Regions from separate parts of the Robertmurraya sp. FSL R5-0851 genome, predicted to be linked through region 4. Evidence: riboswitches for the same ligand, from Rfam matches in the RefSeq annotation. Region 4 holds a riboswitch; each other region holds the start of a gene.
What was found. Region 4 has a riboswitch for thiamine pyrophosphate ahead of MKX65_RS10425 (thiazole synthase). Riboswitches for the same ligand answer to the same signal wherever they lie in the genome.
Positions count from the first base shown of each region.

Region 1: linked by a shared signal. The riboswitch ahead of thiC (phosphomethylpyrimidine synthase ThiC) and the one ahead of MKX65_RS10425 (thiazole synthase) in region 4 are both predicted to bind thiamine pyrophosphate.
Region 2: linked by a shared signal. The riboswitch ahead of thiT (energy-coupled thiamine transporter ThiT) and the one ahead of MKX65_RS10425 (thiazole synthase) in region 4 are both predicted to bind thiamine pyrophosphate.
Region 3: linked by a shared signal. The riboswitch ahead of MKX65_RS06965 (ABC transporter substrate-binding protein) and the one ahead of MKX65_RS10425 (thiazole synthase) in region 4 are both predicted to bind thiamine pyrophosphate.

Region 1 is NZ_JBBOOE010000001.1:3,641,093-3,645,309, forward strand. It holds gene thiC (phosphomethylpyrimidine synthase ThiC) at 1-1,642, opposite strand, end outside; TPP riboswitch at 1,785-1,899, opposite strand; tRNA gene MKX65_RS18770 (tRNA-Ala) at 2,165-2,237, shown strand; partial or broken gene MKX65_RS27135 (transposase) at 2,526-2,726, shown strand; gene MKX65_RS18780 (zinc-dependent alcohol dehydrogenase) at 2,971-4,107, opposite strand; gene MKX65_RS18785 (spore coat protein) at 4,124-4,217, opposite strand, start outside.
Region 2 is NZ_JBBOOE010000001.1:2,776,904-2,781,120, reverse strand. It holds gene MKX65_RS14265 (methyl-accepting chemotaxis protein) at 1-23, shown strand, start outside; gene MKX65_RS14260 (hypothetical protein) at 172-816, opposite strand; gene MKX65_RS14255 (hypothetical protein) at 848-1,354, opposite strand; gene MKX65_RS14250 (hypothetical protein) at 1,393-1,548, opposite strand; TPP riboswitch at 1,759-1,857, shown strand; gene thiT (energy-coupled thiamine transporter ThiT) at 1,920-2,513, shown strand; gene MKX65_RS14240 (divergent polysaccharide deacetylase family protein) at 2,610-3,386, shown strand; gene MKX65_RS14235 (VanW family protein) at 3,439-4,217, opposite strand, start outside.
Region 3 is NZ_JBBOOE010000001.1:1,336,473-1,340,689, reverse strand. It holds gene MKX65_RS06975 (DUF5348 domain-containing protein) at 1-48, shown strand, start outside; gene MKX65_RS06970 (peptide chain release factor 3) at 338-1,918, opposite strand; TPP riboswitch at 2,109-2,219, shown strand; gene MKX65_RS06965 (ABC transporter substrate-binding protein) at 2,322-3,317, shown strand; gene MKX65_RS06960 (thiamine-binding protein) at 3,329-3,622, shown strand; gene MKX65_RS06955 (ABC transporter permease) at 3,619-4,217, shown strand, end outside.
Region 4 is NZ_JBBOOE010000001.1:2,064,504-2,068,720, reverse strand. It holds gene thiM (hydroxyethylthiazole kinase) at 1-98, shown strand, start outside; gene thiE (thiamine phosphate synthase) at 113-748, shown strand; gene thiD (bifunctional hydroxymethylpyrimidine kinase/phosphomethylpyrimidine kinase) at 769-1,584, shown strand; TPP riboswitch at 1,590-1,686, shown strand; gene MKX65_RS10425 (thiazole synthase) at 1,788-2,558, shown strand; gene thiH (2-iminoacetate synthase ThiH) at 2,568-3,683, shown strand; gene MKX65_RS10415 (LuxE/PaaK family acyltransferase) at 3,696-4,217, shown strand, end outside.

The DNA.
Region 1 (4,217 bases), 1.6 Mb from region 4:
GTCCACACATGGAACAAAAATGGGCTGTTTTAGCTCCCTCTGCAGGTAAGGTTTCATCATGATACTCCAACGCTCGTTCTGGATCTAAAGATAGATTAAACTGATCTCTCCAGCGGAATTCGAATCTTGCTTTGGATAGAGCATCATCTCTCTTTTGTGCCCCTGGATGTCCTTTAGCTAAATCAGCCGCATGCGCCGCAATCTTATACGTGATTACCCCTTCCCTAACATCATCTCTATTAGGTAAGCCTAAATGTTCCTTTGGTGTAACATAACAAAGCATGGCCGTACCATACCAACCGATCATCGCAGCACCAATGGCCGATGTGATATGGTCATACCCAGGAGCGATATCAGTCGTTAAAGGCCCTAATGTATAAAAAGGCGCTTCCTTACAAACCTCTAATTGTTTATCCATATTTTCTTTTATCAGATGCATCGGTACATGCCCTGGCCCCTCCACCATTACCTGAACATCATGTTCCCATGCAATCTGAGTTAGTTCTCCTAATGTCTCTAGTTCTGCAAACTGTGCCTCATCATTTGCATCTGCAATAGAACCAGGACGCAAACCGTCCCCAAGGGAGAACGCAACATCATATGCCTTCATAATCTCACAGATTTCCTCGAAATGAGTATAAAGGAAATTTTCCTGGTGATGATACAAGCACCACTGAGCCATGATCGATCCACCTCTTGAAACAATGCCCGTTAATCGCTTCGCCGTTAGAGGCACGTACCTTAAAAGAACCCCGGCATGAATGGTGAAATAATCGACTCCTTGCTCCGCTTGCTCAATTAATGTGTCACGATAAACTTCCCAAGTTAAATCCTCTGCAATACCATTTACTTTTTCAAGTGCTTGATAAATAGGAACCGTACCTACTGGAACGGCAGAATTACGGATGATCCATTCTCTTGTAGTGTGAATATTTTTCCCTGTTGATAAATCCATAATCGTATCTGCGCCCCAGCGTGTAGCCCATGTCATTTTTTCCACTTCTTCCTCAATCGAAGAGGAAACAGCTGAGTTTCCGATGTTCGCATTAATCTTCACGTGAAAATTGCGTCCGATGATCATTGGTTCCATCTCTGGATGATTGATATTCGATGGAATAATAGCTCTTCCTTTTGCCACTTCCTCACGAACAAACTCTGGTTTCATATTTTCTCTAATGGCGATAAACTCCATTTCAGGAGTAATGATTCCCTTTTTTGCATAGTGAAGCTGAGTTACATTCTGACCTTTTTTCGCTCGCAACGGTTTTCGGTTGAGCCCCGGAAAGACTTTATGATTCGCTCTTGGGTCATGATCATCTTTAAATCCATTGTCTTCCGGCTTTATTTCTCTTCCTTCATATTCTTCTACATCTTCTCTTTCTCGTATCCAGTTATGTCTTAGATTAGGTAGGCCTTTGGTTATATCAACTGTAAATTGACTATCGGTGTATGGACCACTTGAATCATACACACGAACAGGTAGATTTTCCTCTTCACCAAAAGTTCCAGATGTGGGACTAAGTGCAATCTCTCGCATAGGCACTTGAATATCAGGTCTCGAACCTTCTACATATACCTTTTTACTTCCTGAAAAACTTGACATGATCGAAATGCTTTTTTCGTTTAATGAGGTTGATGCCATAGTAAATCTCTCCTTTTATATAATGTAATAAAAGGACGAGATCTAGAAAAAACGGGGGATCGAAGTAAGAAATACACAATAAAAAAGCCGGGTCCAAAAACAGACGGACCCGGCTTAATATGTAGAAGTGTAATCTAAATTAATAGATTGTTATTAACTTCCCCACGCTGGTATGATCCAGATCAGGTCCAAAGGGTCAAGAAACTTAAACGTGTCTCTCTCTCAGCCCAAACTATTGGACTCCCCTAGTTATTGCTATTCAATTCACATTTATTATACATGAAACCATAGGAAATGGAAGGGTAAATTTTCCTGAATAGTTATAAAAGACCACAATTCAGAACCACTTTATGAAAGATTCGGAAGTTATCGTATAAAGGTTACGAGTTATTCATAACTGCCCTATGAAGCCCTGATATTACATGCCTCCTACAATATTTAGCTTAGGCAAAAAAATGCGTTTTCAGGTATTGTAAAAATACAATGATGTAGTATAATATTTTTATATCGCTTCAGATATTCGGGGCATTAGCTCAGCTGGGAGAGCGCTACGCTGGCAGCGTAGAGGTCAGGGGTTCGAGCCCCCTATGCTCCATATATAAAAACCCTTGCGTAGCAAGGGTTTTTATTATTTCTTGGAATATTTAAGTTAAAAAATTTACCTAAATGTGCACAATAGAAACACTTTAGTTAACTTACGTGTTTCTATTGGGTCCTATCTTTAGCTTTAAGAAATTATCCTTTTTTATGAAAGTAAACTTATCTGGTGATATTAATGAAAAGCCAAGAACTGGAAGAGAAACTATTCAGTATTTCATAGATGGGAGAATTAAAGAGGCAGAATTTTTTGCAAAACATCATGGCCTGAGCTTGAAATTCTAAATCTGAAAACAAGGAAATTGATCGGTTTAATCACTCTAAGAAACTGGTGGCCTTTGTAAGTATTGACCCAAGTGTCTTTGAATCTGGTACATTCAAAGGTACTTTAAATTGAATTACCAAAAGTGGTTTGAGCAGACTAAGACATGCATTGTTTATGGATGTTAGGAGTGCCTTATGCGATTGTCGTAAGATGTTTGTAACTAGAGGAGATTGTTCAAGCCATTGCTTTTCAACCACTATATCAAAAGTGTCTTTAGCGTAAAGCATTACTTCCGGGAGGTGAGGGATCAGGAATCCAATAGGATACATAAGCAAGCTCTATACGTTAGAAGAATTATTGATTCATCAAAAAAGACGATGGATGATCACCGCCTTAAATGATTGTTTTATTCTTCTGCAAATTTATTTTTGAAATAAAGGTAATCTTTTATCTTGGATTTATCAATTTAAGGTTTTAAAATGACTTTTATACAATTATCGGTCCTTGTGTCAAAAACTTCGTATCCATGCTTTGCCTGGTCTAATGGGAGTACATGTGTAATTACATCACCAATATCAACCTTTCCTTCAGATATAAGATTGTAAAGAAAAGGCATATAAGGAATAACGGGGGCCTGACCTGTTTTAATGTCAACATTTCTTTGGAAAATGTCTCCTAACGGGAAACCATTATAACGTCCCCCATAAACACCAGTAATTTGGATGGTCCCAGCTTTTCGCACAGCCTGTGATGCAATGACAAGCCCACCCATTGCACCGCCATGAAGTTTCATTCCGGATGCAAGATATTCAAGAGGCGTCATCTTGCCGCTCATACCTGAACAATCAATAACGATATCTGCTCCACCTTGTGTTATCTCTCTTAAATATTCGCCAACGTTTTCATGTTCTTCAAAATTTACAGTCTCTACTTTATTGGTCCGTTTCGCATGATCAAGCCGGTATTGGAGGTAATCGACCGCAATAACACGCTCAGCACCTTTAAACCAAGCAAATTTTTGAGCAAGGAGACCTACTGGACCACATCCTAAAACGATAACAGTATCACCAGCTTTGACACCAGAGTGGTCTACACTCCAATAAGCTGTTGAGGCTGCATCTGCAAGTAACACTAACTTTTCATCTTCTACTTCGCAGTTTTCCGGTATTTTAAACGGAGTAAAGTTTCCATATGGAACACGCATATATTCAGCTTGTCCGCCAGCAAATCCACCGGTTGTTTCTGAATATCCAAAGAAACCACCCATTTCACCATGAGGGTTTGAATTATCACATTGGCTGGTTATATCATGGTTACAGTACCAGCAATGCCCGCAGCTTACATTAAAGGGAATAATTACCCGATCCCCTTTTTTCAATTTTGTTACTTCCGGTCCTACTTCTTCGACTACCCCCATCGGTTCATGGCCTATTACGTAATCAGTGGGCATATTGGGAATCATTTGATGAATCAAATGCAAATCGGATCCGCATATAGCAGAAGTTGTTATTTTTACAATGATATCATCACCATTTTTAATTTTTGGGTCTTTTACTTCTTTAACCTGGACATTTTTACTCCCCTGGTACGTGACAGCTTTCATTTTTCTCTAACCTCCCTTATTTATTAGGCGTTGCGAACATTCCAAGTCTATCCGTATCATTCGGGAATAAGTTCATTCCGGCAATCATTAAAGCATTTTCGGCAGATTTA
Region 2 (4,217 bases), 710 kb from region 4:
TAGTCCACCGATTTAAGATTTAAAATAGAAAAGCATCTAGTTTTAGTTATCAAGACTAAAAATAAATAAAATCAATGATAATAAGCCGTATAACATATTAGATATATCTAATATGTTATACGGCTTTTCTCTTAATTCTTTAACAGGGCTGACGAATCAAAGAGAACCTTTTTATAATTCAAGTTGAATCGTTGTTATTCTTTTCGTTTCATCAATCCATAAATAGACGTTTTTACACTTATGAGCTAAATATCTTATAGCTAAATTTTTTATTAATGACTCTTCAAGATTCCAGTCATATAGTTGAAGAGTAATTAGGGAATTATTAGAGGTTTCCTGCAAAAAGTTTAGAACAACATAAAAATTATCATCTTCAAACTTTTCAATAAATTGAGGATGCAATTTATAAACTTTTTGTGGCCGCCACTCATAGGATAAGTCATTATTAATTGATCCATAAAGGCTCTTAACTATTGGGTTTAACTTACACGAACGTATTTCAGCTATTGATTCTTTGTTTGGTTTAGTGAGCATTATTTCAACGGGTTTATTATGTTCTAACACAACTTTTCTGCTATTAAAATGTGCAACAATTTCTCTTAATGTTTTTTTTGTGATTTTTCTATGAGGTAGAGACAATGAAGTCATGCTGTTTTCGTCTTGGGCGCTTAATAACACAAAAAACTGAGTCAGTATAGAAAATTCCTTGACAAGTGTTTCTTCATTATCAAGTGCCCTGATTTTAAAATCAGAAATTTCTTCCGAAATATTGGACGGTATTGTTTCATTTTCTTCCAAGGCGCTTAACCATTTCAAAGGTAACAACTCCAGTCCCTATAATTTAAATTTATTTAACCTCGAAGTATGACCATCCGTTTGCCCATGCTCCATACACACCATTTTTAACAGTGGTAAATGTACCTCCAAGTCGGGCACGATATGCACCGTCAGAGAGAGTAGTAGATCCTTCATTTCTAATAGTAGAACTTGGTGTATTAATTCGATAATTGAAAGGTAAAGTTTTATGGGGCTCCCAACCTCCATTAAGGAAGCCATGGTCTTTTTGAATTTCTACAGTTACATTACTATAAGAAATTACATCACCACCAACCTGAATTGTCCAAGGGCAATATACGTTATTGCTAATAGAATAACAAGAGACTGTACCACGAGCAAAGTCTAACCCGAAAGTTGAAACCCCTCCACCAGTACCAGTTTTTTTATTAATTGGAGCATAGTCTGTAGTCGCAGTATTACCAACGGATGTTACTTCTGTCGAAGCTGCCTGGGATTGATTTGGAAATGAAGAGAATAAGAGAATCGTAAATAGAAAGAAATACAAATATTTTTTCAAAAAAAATACACTCCTATAGTTTTTTACAATAATGAGAATTATTGGTTAATAGTATTGTACTTTAAAAAAATGCTTCTACCAATAGAATCCAAATATTTTAAATATCTAACTGCCTCAACTACCGGCAATCCTTCCTCGTCTAAAAGAATGTATCTTTTTTTATTATTATCTAGTAATACCTCTTGTACCCTCATTTTCTCACCACATCCCTCTAATAAATTATACATATTAAACTATCAATAACTAGTATTGTTTATCTATTTATTATGTACAAAAATAACAGAATGAAATGACATTCTGTACTTATTAGCCTACTAATATTGTAGTATATTTAATTCCAACTAGATGCTTTTCTATTTTATTTTATATGATATAATGAGTACGAAATAATAAACTACATACGAAGAAACCACAAGGGGAGCGTTATGCTGAGAGTGAACGTTTGTTCTGACCCTTTGAACCTGTTAGATAATTCTAGCGCAGGGATGTGGACTGACTGAATTTTTCTTGCAATCATGTCTCTCTACACTCTCCTTGAGGTTTCAGAAAAAGGGGAGATTTTTTTATGGGAAACAAACGACTAATTATGATGATTGAAGCTTCTTTTTTTGCAGCTTTTGCACTAATTCTTGACCTTCTACCATCGATCAAGCTATCGCCTAATATTTCTATTTCATTTGCGATGCTACCAATTTTAATTATTGCTTTTAGATGGGGATTCCTTGCAGCAACAGCTTCTGGCTTTTTATGGGGACTGTTACAAATTGCTATGGGTGATGCTTATATTTTAACTCCGTTACAGGGTTTCATTGAGTATTTTCTTGCCTTTGCGTTTATTGGATTTGCAGGTTTCTTTATGAAAAAAATTCAGGTTGCACTAACTGAAAATAAGAAGAAAGCCCTTCAATGGATCATAGTTGCCACATTCGTCGGAAGTGCTGCACGTTATTTTTGGCATTTTATCGCAGGATTTTTATTCTGGGGAGAAAATGCACCGGATGGGATGTCGCCACTCTTATTTTCACTAGGTGTGAACGGTGGTACCATGATTGGGGCCGCCATCTATTGTTCCATTGTTTTATTCCTTTTAGTGTCAAGTTCTCCAAGATTCCTGTTACACAAAAGGATTTCCTCAGAGAACGTAAAAAAAATATCGTAATTTAACTCTCGTCCAATGTTTTGGACGAGTTTTTTGTATGGTTTTTCCTATATGTGAGAAACTATCCAAATAACTAACATTCAAATGGAGGCTTTCATGAAAAAAACTTCATTTATCATGATCCTAGTCATTTTTACAATGTTTCCTCATCATGGGTATGGCCAGGAAATGAAAAAGGCAGCTATTATCATTGATGATTTTGGTGGTGGTGTAGGAGGTGTAAAGGATTTTTTAGAAGGTGACGTACAAATAACGGCAGCTATTATGCCATTTAATGAACTTTCAAAAAAGCATGCAGAATGGGCATATGAAAATGGTTTAGAGATCATGGTACATTTGCCCATGCAGCCAAAAAAGGGAAAGGCCTCTTGGTTAGGACCAAAGCCAATCACCAATGACTTATCAAAAGAAGAAGTAAGAAAGAGAGTCATTGATGCGATCGATAGTGTTCCTCATGCTATGGGCTTAAATAATCATATGGGCTCCCTCGTCGTTGAGAATGAGGAGATTGTCCGAGTGATTGTTGAAGTGGCAAAAGAAAAACAGTTATACATTGTTGATAGTGCAACAAGTCCAAAGTCAAAATTCGAGGAAATTACTGAGGAATTGAATGTACCTTTTATTAAAAGGGATGTCTTTCTTGATGATATCTGTTCGGTAAATCAAGTGAAAAAACAAATGCTTATTCTTGCAAGGATTGCGGAGAGTAGGGGAACCGCTGTTGCGATTGGACATGTTGGTACATCGGGCAAGGTATGTTCATTAGGTGTTACTGAGTCAATGCCTGAATTTAAGCAAAAGCATATAAAGGTCGTTCCTGTATCCGAGTTGTTATCAGACTCCATTCGATCAAAGTATTTTCATCTATATTAAAAATGGCTGTCCAGTGGGAGAGATTCTCCCTTACATCGGACAGCCTTGTTTTTTATTGATACATGCTTGGTACTTGATTTTGTTCGACATTCACATCGTCTGAAGTATATAAAAGAATGGATACGGAACCACCTCTCACTTTGGAACGAATCAAGATAGGATGTTTATAATTATTCATAAAAACAAAGTCAGGACCGTACCAACTTACTGTTGCATCGCGACCTGGAGGAACATAAGGAACGCGTTTGGAATGGGAATATCGTTTTACGATTTTTAACCCTGCTCGATCCACAGCATTAAAGAGTGTAGAAGATACTTGGCAAATGCCTCCGCCGACCCCCTCGGAAAGCTCACCTCGAACAATAATAGGAGCTGGCATATATCCGCGTTCTTTTGTCCGTTGACCAACCACCTCATTAAACGAAAAAGTCTGACCTGGAAATAGGACGAAGTTATTGATCGCCTCGGACGATTTTCGTATATTGTTTGTTCTTGAGGTATTGTAGCTATTGAAATATGTGACATAATACCCGATGGCTTGTTGGCGTATTCTTGACAATAACTCACTATCTACCTCAGGATAAATCGGTTTTTTAGGGACTTTAAGCGTTTTGGCACCTTTACTATAAAAATAGGAGTGATATAGGGTATGAAAGGATCTCTTATTCAGTTGATATCCCAGCTGCTCTGGCTGTAAATTTCCATAATCATCAAGATAAGCATTTTTCGGCTCTATGTATACTTGTTGGGAAAGTTCAGCAGTTAATATATCAAGATGATGCAAGTCCATATGCGGAGTATTAGGAAGAGGAAAAACTAGTTCTTCTCGAT
Region 3 (4,217 bases), 730 kb from region 4:
GTTAGGTTCTACCTTAAGAAAAATGAGACGTATCAAGTTGATTTGTAAATCATTAGGGAAGCATGTGAACTGCTTCCCTTTCATTTTTGGACAGTGAATCCGTCAGTTTTAGGACAATCAACACCGTCAAGTTCTGGACATTGGAGAACGTCATTAACATTTCATCCTAATCACCAGCTAATTTTCATTACTTATAGGTTGTACGAAATAAAGAAGAATTATCACTTGAACATGCAAGACTTTTCCTACATTTTTCGACATTAGTTTTTTTTTCCAGACCACTCTTCCTAATGAATATAAAATAAAGAAGCCCTCAATCTTGAGGACTCCCTTATACTTATTGATAATCATCCATAGGATTATAAAGTGTAATATCTGGATTTTTTTCTTGGAACCAGCGAAGGGCAAAGTCGTTTTCGAAAAGAAATACTTTCTTATCGTAGCGATCCTTTACTAAAAGACTTCGACTGCTAGAAAGATTTTCGTTAATTTCTTCATTTTCGACCCAACGGACAATTTTTGAGCCTAATCTTTCCATTAATACCTCAGCATTGTACTCGTTTCTCATTCGATGCTCAAACACTTCAAATTGAAGTTGACCTACGGCCCCTAGCAAATAATCATCTGTTCGAACCGTACGGAAGAGCTGAATGGCTCCCTCTTGTACAAGTTGCTGAATTCCTTTATGAAAAGACTTTTGCTTCATTACGTTTTTAGCTGAAACTCGAACAAAGAGTTCAGGTGTAAACTGTGGAAGCTTTTCATATTGAAAGTTGTTTTTTCCAACAGTCAATGTATCTCCAATTTGATACGTACCTGGATCGTACAAACCAATAATATCTCCACTAACCGCTTCATCAACCGTGTTTCGGTCATCCGCCATAAACTGTGTTGATTGAGAAAGCTTCATTGACTTTCCTAAGCGTGGGATATTGACTGTCATCCCTCTTTCGAATTTTCCTGAACATACACGTAAAAAGGCAATTCTATCCCTATGAGCAGGATTCATATTAGCTTGAATCTTAAAAATAAAGCCTGAGAAATCCTCTGATAATGGATCGATTTTTCCTTCTGTAGATTCCCGTGCTTGAGGTGCAGGTGCAAATTGAAGATAGGTTTCTAGAAAAGTTTGAACACCAAAGTTCGCTAGGGCGCTACCAAAGAATACAGGTGTTAGTTCCCCATTTGCTATTCTTTCACGAGAAAACTCATTCCCCGCTTCATTTAATAGCATGATTTCTTCCAACGTCTGGTCATATAAGGAGTATTGCTTTAATTTATGATCTCCTTCTATTTCTCCATCTTCATTTAACCCAACAAAACGTTCTTCCTCATCTACTCGGAATTGTTCAATTCGCTTGTAAAAACGGTCATATATACCGAGAAATTCTTTCCCCATTCCAATCGGCCAGTTCATCGGATATGATTCTATTCCCATAACCTCTTCTAGTTCAGCTAAAAGTTCTAATGGAGATTTCCCCTGACGATCAAGCTTATTAATAAAGGTAAAAATCGGAATGCCTCTCATTCGACATACTTTAAATAGCTTTAAGGTCTGCTCCTCAATCCCTTTTGCTGAATCGATTATCATGACCGCACTATCAACAGCTGTAAGAGTACGATACGTATCTTCACTGAAGTCTTGGTGACCTGGTGTATCAAGAATATTTACTCGACAGTCATTATAATCAAATTGCATCACACTCGACGTAACGGAAATACCACGTTGTTTTTCAATTTCCATCCAATCGCTCGTAGCAAACTTACCCGTTTTCTTTCCTTTAACTGTTCCCGCATCACGAATGGCTCCACCAAATAACAATAACTTCTCAGTTAATGTCGTTTTCCCAGCATCTGGGTGGGAAATGATCGCAAATGTGCGACGCGATTGTACATCATCTTTAAAATTTTTTGCCATTATAGAAATTCCTTTCTTTCCTTACACAAATTCATCCATAACTTCAATCTTATCGTGACTGTTTAAAGTTTGCAATGTGTTCTTTACAAAAGCAACAACAAACATATCATTATGTTCATTTTCCAAGAAAGTTCTTCCTTTTCAAGAAAATAATTTCTGCTATAATGAGATAGAAATGAAACTAAATAGGTAAGAATTGTAGGGGAACCGATGAAGACCGGTTGAGAGTGCATCCCATTGATGCTGACCCTTTGAACCTGATCTGGATGAAACCAGCGTAGGGAACATATTCTTTAGACAATCATATTGTTTAAACATATGCGCCCGGTTCAAAAACTGCGGCGCTTTTTGTCGTCTATGGGGCCAGGTCATGTTCCTACTTATACCATTGGAGGAGAAAGTAATGAAAAAATGGATAGCTGCAATAACAGCTTCTGTATTACTCGCAGGTTGTTCAGAAACAAATGAACAGCAAACAGAACAAGAGGAGTCAAGCGCTGACTTAAAAAAAGTGACTGTCGTTCTTGATTGGACTCCAAATACGAATCACACAGGACTATATGTTGCAAAAGAAAAGGGCTTTTTTGAAGAGGAAGGTCTTGATGTGACCATTCAGATGCCTGGAGAAGCTGGTGCTGACCAACTTGTTGCTTCTGAGAAAGCTGATTTTGGTGTAGGTTATCAAGAAGGAATTACACAGGCAAGAGTACAAGGAGTACCGCTTGTTTCTATAGCTGCGGTTATTCAACACAACACTTCTGGTTTCGCATCACCGGCATCTAAAAATATTCAATCCCCTAAAGATTTTGAGGGAAAAACATACGGTGGTTGGGGTTCACCTGTTGAAGAATCCGTCATCGACTCACTTATGAAGCAAGAACAAGCAGATGTAGAAAAGGTGAATATTGTAAACATAGGCGATGCGGACTTCTTTACCGCTGTTAAACGTGATATTGACTTTGCTTGGATATACTACGGTTGGACAGGCGTAGAAGCGGAATTACGAGGAGAAGACATTAATATGGTCTACTTAACCGATTACTCCGAAAAGTTAGACTACTATACACCTGTTTTAACCACTAGCGAAAACATGATTAACAACGATCCTGAAACAGTAAGAGCTTTTGTTAATGCCGCTTCAAAAGGCTATGAATTTGCTATCGACAATCCTTCCGATGCCGCTGACGTCTTAATCAAAGCTGCTCCAGAACTTGACGCAGAGCTTGTAAAGAAAAGTCAGGAATGGCTTGCTACCAAATATCAAGACGATGCAGACCAATGGGGTGAGCAAAGTTTAGAAGTATGGGAAAACTATGCTTCTTGGATGCTTGAGAACGGGTTGCTAGAATCAGAGTTAGATGCAGAAAAAGCCTTTACTAATGAATTTTTACCACAATAGGAGTTGTTCATATGGCAAACGCACTTGTTAGTATACAAATTATCCCTAAGACAAAAAACGGTGAAAATGTGATTCCTTACGTAGATGAAGCAATAGCCGTTATTGATGCGTCAGGAGTAAAGTATGAGGTTCATCCCTTAGAAACAACTATGGAGGGTGATCTTCAGGAACTATTTTCAGTGATTACGAAAATGAATGAAAAGATGATTGAAATGGGAAGCAGTAATGTTATTTCACAGGTGAAGATTCTTTACCAGCCAACTGGTATAACAATGGATACTCTTACGGAGAAATATCGTTCATGATACAAAAATTACAAAAAGGGTGGAGACCAACTTTTGTTCTCCTCCTTTTATTCCTTGTTTGGGAATTCACTGCAAGAATCACTGAGATTCCAACTTGGCTGCTCCCAACTCCCTCACAAATTTTTAATGAACTTATCAATGGCTGGAGCAGTGTTTCTGTACATCTTTCTTCCACCATTCGGCTTATTTTACTAGGCTTTGTTTCTGGAGTTACCGTAGGTCTGTTAACTGCCTTTATATTACATAATATTCCTTTTTTAAAAGAATCTTTATATCCGCTTCTTATATTATCGCAAAATATACCTATTATTGTACTTGCTCCACTTCTGGTTATATGGTTCGGCTTTGGCCTATTACCAAAACTAATTGTTATTACTCTGGTTTGTTTCTTTCCTATTACGATTTCAGCCATGGATGGATTTCGCCAGGTTGCTCCTGAGCTTTTTCATTATATGCAAATGGCAGGAGCAACCAAACGTCAGTTATTTTGGAAACTCGAGTTTCCGTTTGCCCTGCCCTCCATCTTTTCAGGGCTGAAAATTTCAGCGACATATAGTGTAATGGGTGCTGTAATATCTGAATGGTTAGGATCAGA
Region 4 (4,217 bases):
CTTTTCAGATGGAATTTCTTAATCAACTCATGCTCACTTCATCCTCTGATGTGGTAGACCTCGCCAAAGTCAGCATTGCAGAAGTAACATCCATATGAGGGAGCAAAAGGAAATGGATTTTCTAAAACTGTATTTTATTATGGGCAGTCAAGACTGCTTGAATCGAACACCTGAAGAGACGTTAGCTCTAGCCATTGAAGGTGGAATTACTTGTTATCAATATCGAGAAAAAGGGATCAGCACTCTCGGAGAAATTGAGAAGTACGAACTTGGAAAAAAACTGCGAGAACTCTGCGGGACACATAAGATCCCATTTATCGTCAATGATGATCTACCACTGGCTATCGCTCTTGATGCTGATGGAGTACATGTTGGCCAGGATGATGAAAATGCAAAATATGTGAGGGAGACAATAGGTCCTAAGAAAATTCTTGGTGTATCCACACACACGGTTGAAGAGGGACTTCAGGCCGTTCTAAACGGAGCTGATTACTTAGGAATTGGGCCGATGTATCCTACCATTTCAAAAGCGGATACCGAAAAGCAACAAAGCTTAGATATCTTCACTGAATTTCGTCATGCAGGAATTTCTTTGCCTCTTGTTGCGATTGGTGGAATGAATTCTACCAACGGAGAAACCGTTATGAAATCAGGAGCTAATGGCCTCGCAATCATTTCCGATATTTGTCGAGCCAGTCATATCCAAGAGCATACCAAGCTTTTACGTAGATTAGTTGATGAATTTTAGGCAAGGAGAGGTTATTCGTTATGGTAAAAAAGGCATTAACCATCGCAGGGTCAGATAGTGGTGGAGGGGCTGGTATACAGGCTGATTTGAAGACATTTCAAGAACTTGATGTATACGGAATGTCTGTGATAACAGCCGTAACTGCACAAAACACAACAGGCGTACAAGGTGTCTATAAGGTTCCTTTGGAAGGGATTCAAGAACAACTTCAATCGATTGCTGAAGATTTGCGTCCAGATGCGATCAAAACCGGAATGTTATTTAACAGTGATACCATTGATGCGGTTTCGAGATTTATAGAATTTTATGAAATGAAACATGTCGTCGTAGATCCCGTAATGATTGCAAAAGGGGGAGCATCACTTTTACAAAACGAAGCGGTTAAAGCTTTAAAAGAAAAATTACTTCCACTTGCGACCATCGTGACACCAAATATTCCAGAAGCAGAGGTGCTTACAGGAATAAAAATTGTGACAATGGATGACCGAAAACAAGTTGCTAAATTGCTCCATATCATGGGTGCAAAAACTGTCATGATCAAAGGCGGACATGATCAGGGTAGGGAAGAAATGATTGATCTTTTATATGACGGTCAACAATTTCACACCTTTAGTTCGAATCGGATTCCCACAAAAAATACTCATGGCACAGGCTGTACCTTTTCCGCTGCCATAACCGCACAACTCGCAAAAGGGAGCTCCGTTGTTCAAGCGGTGAAAGTGGCAAAAGACTTTATTCAGGCAGCCATCGAAGAAGATTTACACATCGGATCCGGCCACGGCCCAACCAATCATTGGGCATACAAACGAAACAAAGTTAAAATCGCAATCAAATAAAATAAAAAATTAGCTAGGGGTGCCTAAAAGCTGAGAGGAATCTTTCCAACCCTTGAACCTGATTTGGTTAGAACCAACGTAGGGAAGCAATCATTTTACATGAGCTCTATTATGAGGAAAAGCTTTATGTAAGAATGTGAAGGCTTGCCAAAATTGGTAAGTCTTTTTTATATTTCCAAAATGAACCAATAGGAGGAACCACAATGACCGACTTATTAACGATTGGGAACACGCAGCTACATAACCGACTACTAACAGGAACTGGAAAATTTTATAATCACAAGCTAATGAAAGAAGCACTAACCCAATCCGGTTCACAAGTCGTCACAGTCGCTTTAAGACGAGTAGACCTGAATGCTACTGGAGAAGAAAACATCTTAGAATACATTCCTAAAGACATGATTCTACTTCCGAATACGTCGGGAGCAAGAACGGCGGACGAAGCGGTTCGAATTGCCCGACTTGCAAGAGCAGCCGGCATGGGGAACTGGATTAAAATTGAGGTCATTTCCGACCAAAAGTACTTGCTTCCTGACAATTACGAAACAGCTAAGGCAACTGATATCTTAGCGAATGAAGGGTTTATCGTTCTACCTTATATGAGCCCAGACTTAATGGCAGCAAAAGCGATGCAAAATGCTGGAGCAGCAGCAATTATGCCACTTGGTTCTCCTATCGGTTCAAATCGAGGTATTCGCACGAAGGAATTGATCCAAATTTTGATAGAAGAGATGGAGCTTCCAATCATTGTTGATGCAGGAATCGGAAAGCCATCTGAAGCAGCGGAAGCGATGGAAATGGGAGCAGCCGCTGTACTGGTAAACACAGCCATTGCTACAGCTAAGGATCCCGTTGAAATGGCCATTGCATTCGACTTAGCAGTCAAGGCTGGAAGGAAAGCTTACTCGAGTGGAGTAGGACAGACAACAACGACAGCACAAGCGTCATCTCCATTAACAGGATTTTTAGGGTAGGTGAGTGGAATGTCATTTTATGATGAGTATGTAAAAGTAAAATATTATCCATTTGACGACTTTTTTTCTACCATCACTACTCAAGACGTAAGAAGGGTTTTGCAAAAAGAGAGACTTCATACAGAAGATTTCTTGATTCTTTTATCTCCAGCTGCTGAAAATTGTCTAGAAGAAATGGCACAAAAGGCACATCAACGTACCGTACAGCATTTTGGCCGTACGATTCAATTATACGCACCACTGTATTTAACCGATTATTGTGTGAACAAATGTACGTACTGCAGCTTTAGTATTGATAATGATTTTCCACGTAGAAAATTGACCCTGGCTGAAATTGAAGAAGAATCAAAGGCACTTGTCAAAATGGGATTACGACATATTATCTTGCTAACGGGAGAATCTCGCCTCCATTCCTCGGTAGATTATTTGTGTGAAACGATTGATGTGATGAAAAAGTATTTTTCTTCTTTATCCATTGAGATACAGCCATTAGATACGGAAGAGTACCAAACGCTCGTTGCCCGTGGAATTGATGGATTAACGGTGTACCAAGAAGTGTACAACGAAGAAATCTATAAAAAGCATCACTTAAAGGGACCGAAACGCAATTATCGCTATCGACTAGATGCACCTGAAAGAGGTGCCAAAGCTGGCATGAGATCCGTCAATATCGGAGCACTACTAGGAATGGATGAGTGGCGTAAGGAGGTCTTTTTCACAGGACTTCATGCTCATTACTTACAAAGAAATTATCTCGAAACGGATATTGCTCTATCCTTTCCTCGAATACGCCCAAACCTTGGTGGTTTCCAACCAAAGGTCGATGTATCTGATAAAAATTTAGTTCAAGCAATGCTGGCATCTCGTTTATTTTTACCACGTGCAGGTATGACTCTATCAACACGAGAAAGCGCGGAACTAAGACGTCATTTACTTCCGTTAGGAGTGACCAAAATGTCTGCTGCCTCATCTACCGTTGTCGGGGGATATGCCAATAAAGAACATACTCATAGTCAATTCGAAATTTCGGACAAAAGAAGTGTGGCAGAGGTAAAGGAATCACTGAGAGAACTTGGATATCAACCTGTCGTAAAAGATTGGGAAATACTAACACATTCATCTTAAGGAGAGTACAACATGCACTACGAAGATATCAAGCAAAGGATACTCACTTTTATTGAAAATGAAGAAAGAGATTCATTTGATTCATTAGCCTTACAGGTCTTCGCCTACCAATACGAAAATAATCGTATTTACCGGAAGTTTTGTCGATCAAGAAAGGTTCACCCATCAATGGTGCAATCCTATCAGCAAATTCCTCCTGTACCTGTTGGTGCTTTTAAGGAGGCGGTCATCGCTTGTACACCGATTGAAGAAGCGGAGACGTATTTTCAAACAAGCGGAACGACCAGTGGAAAGCAAGGGAGAAATTATCACCATGACTTAGAGGTGTGGACTGCTTCGATGAAGTCACATTTTGAAGAAAATATCATGAAAGAGAAATGCCGTGTGAAAATGGCCATTCTATTTCCACATCCAAAGGAAATGCCCAATTCCTCTCTGTCACAGTATTTGTATACAGCCATTCGCGACTACGGCACGGAGGAGAGTGTTTATATCGCCAGTAACGGGACCTATGATTTCGAAAAGCTCGTCTCA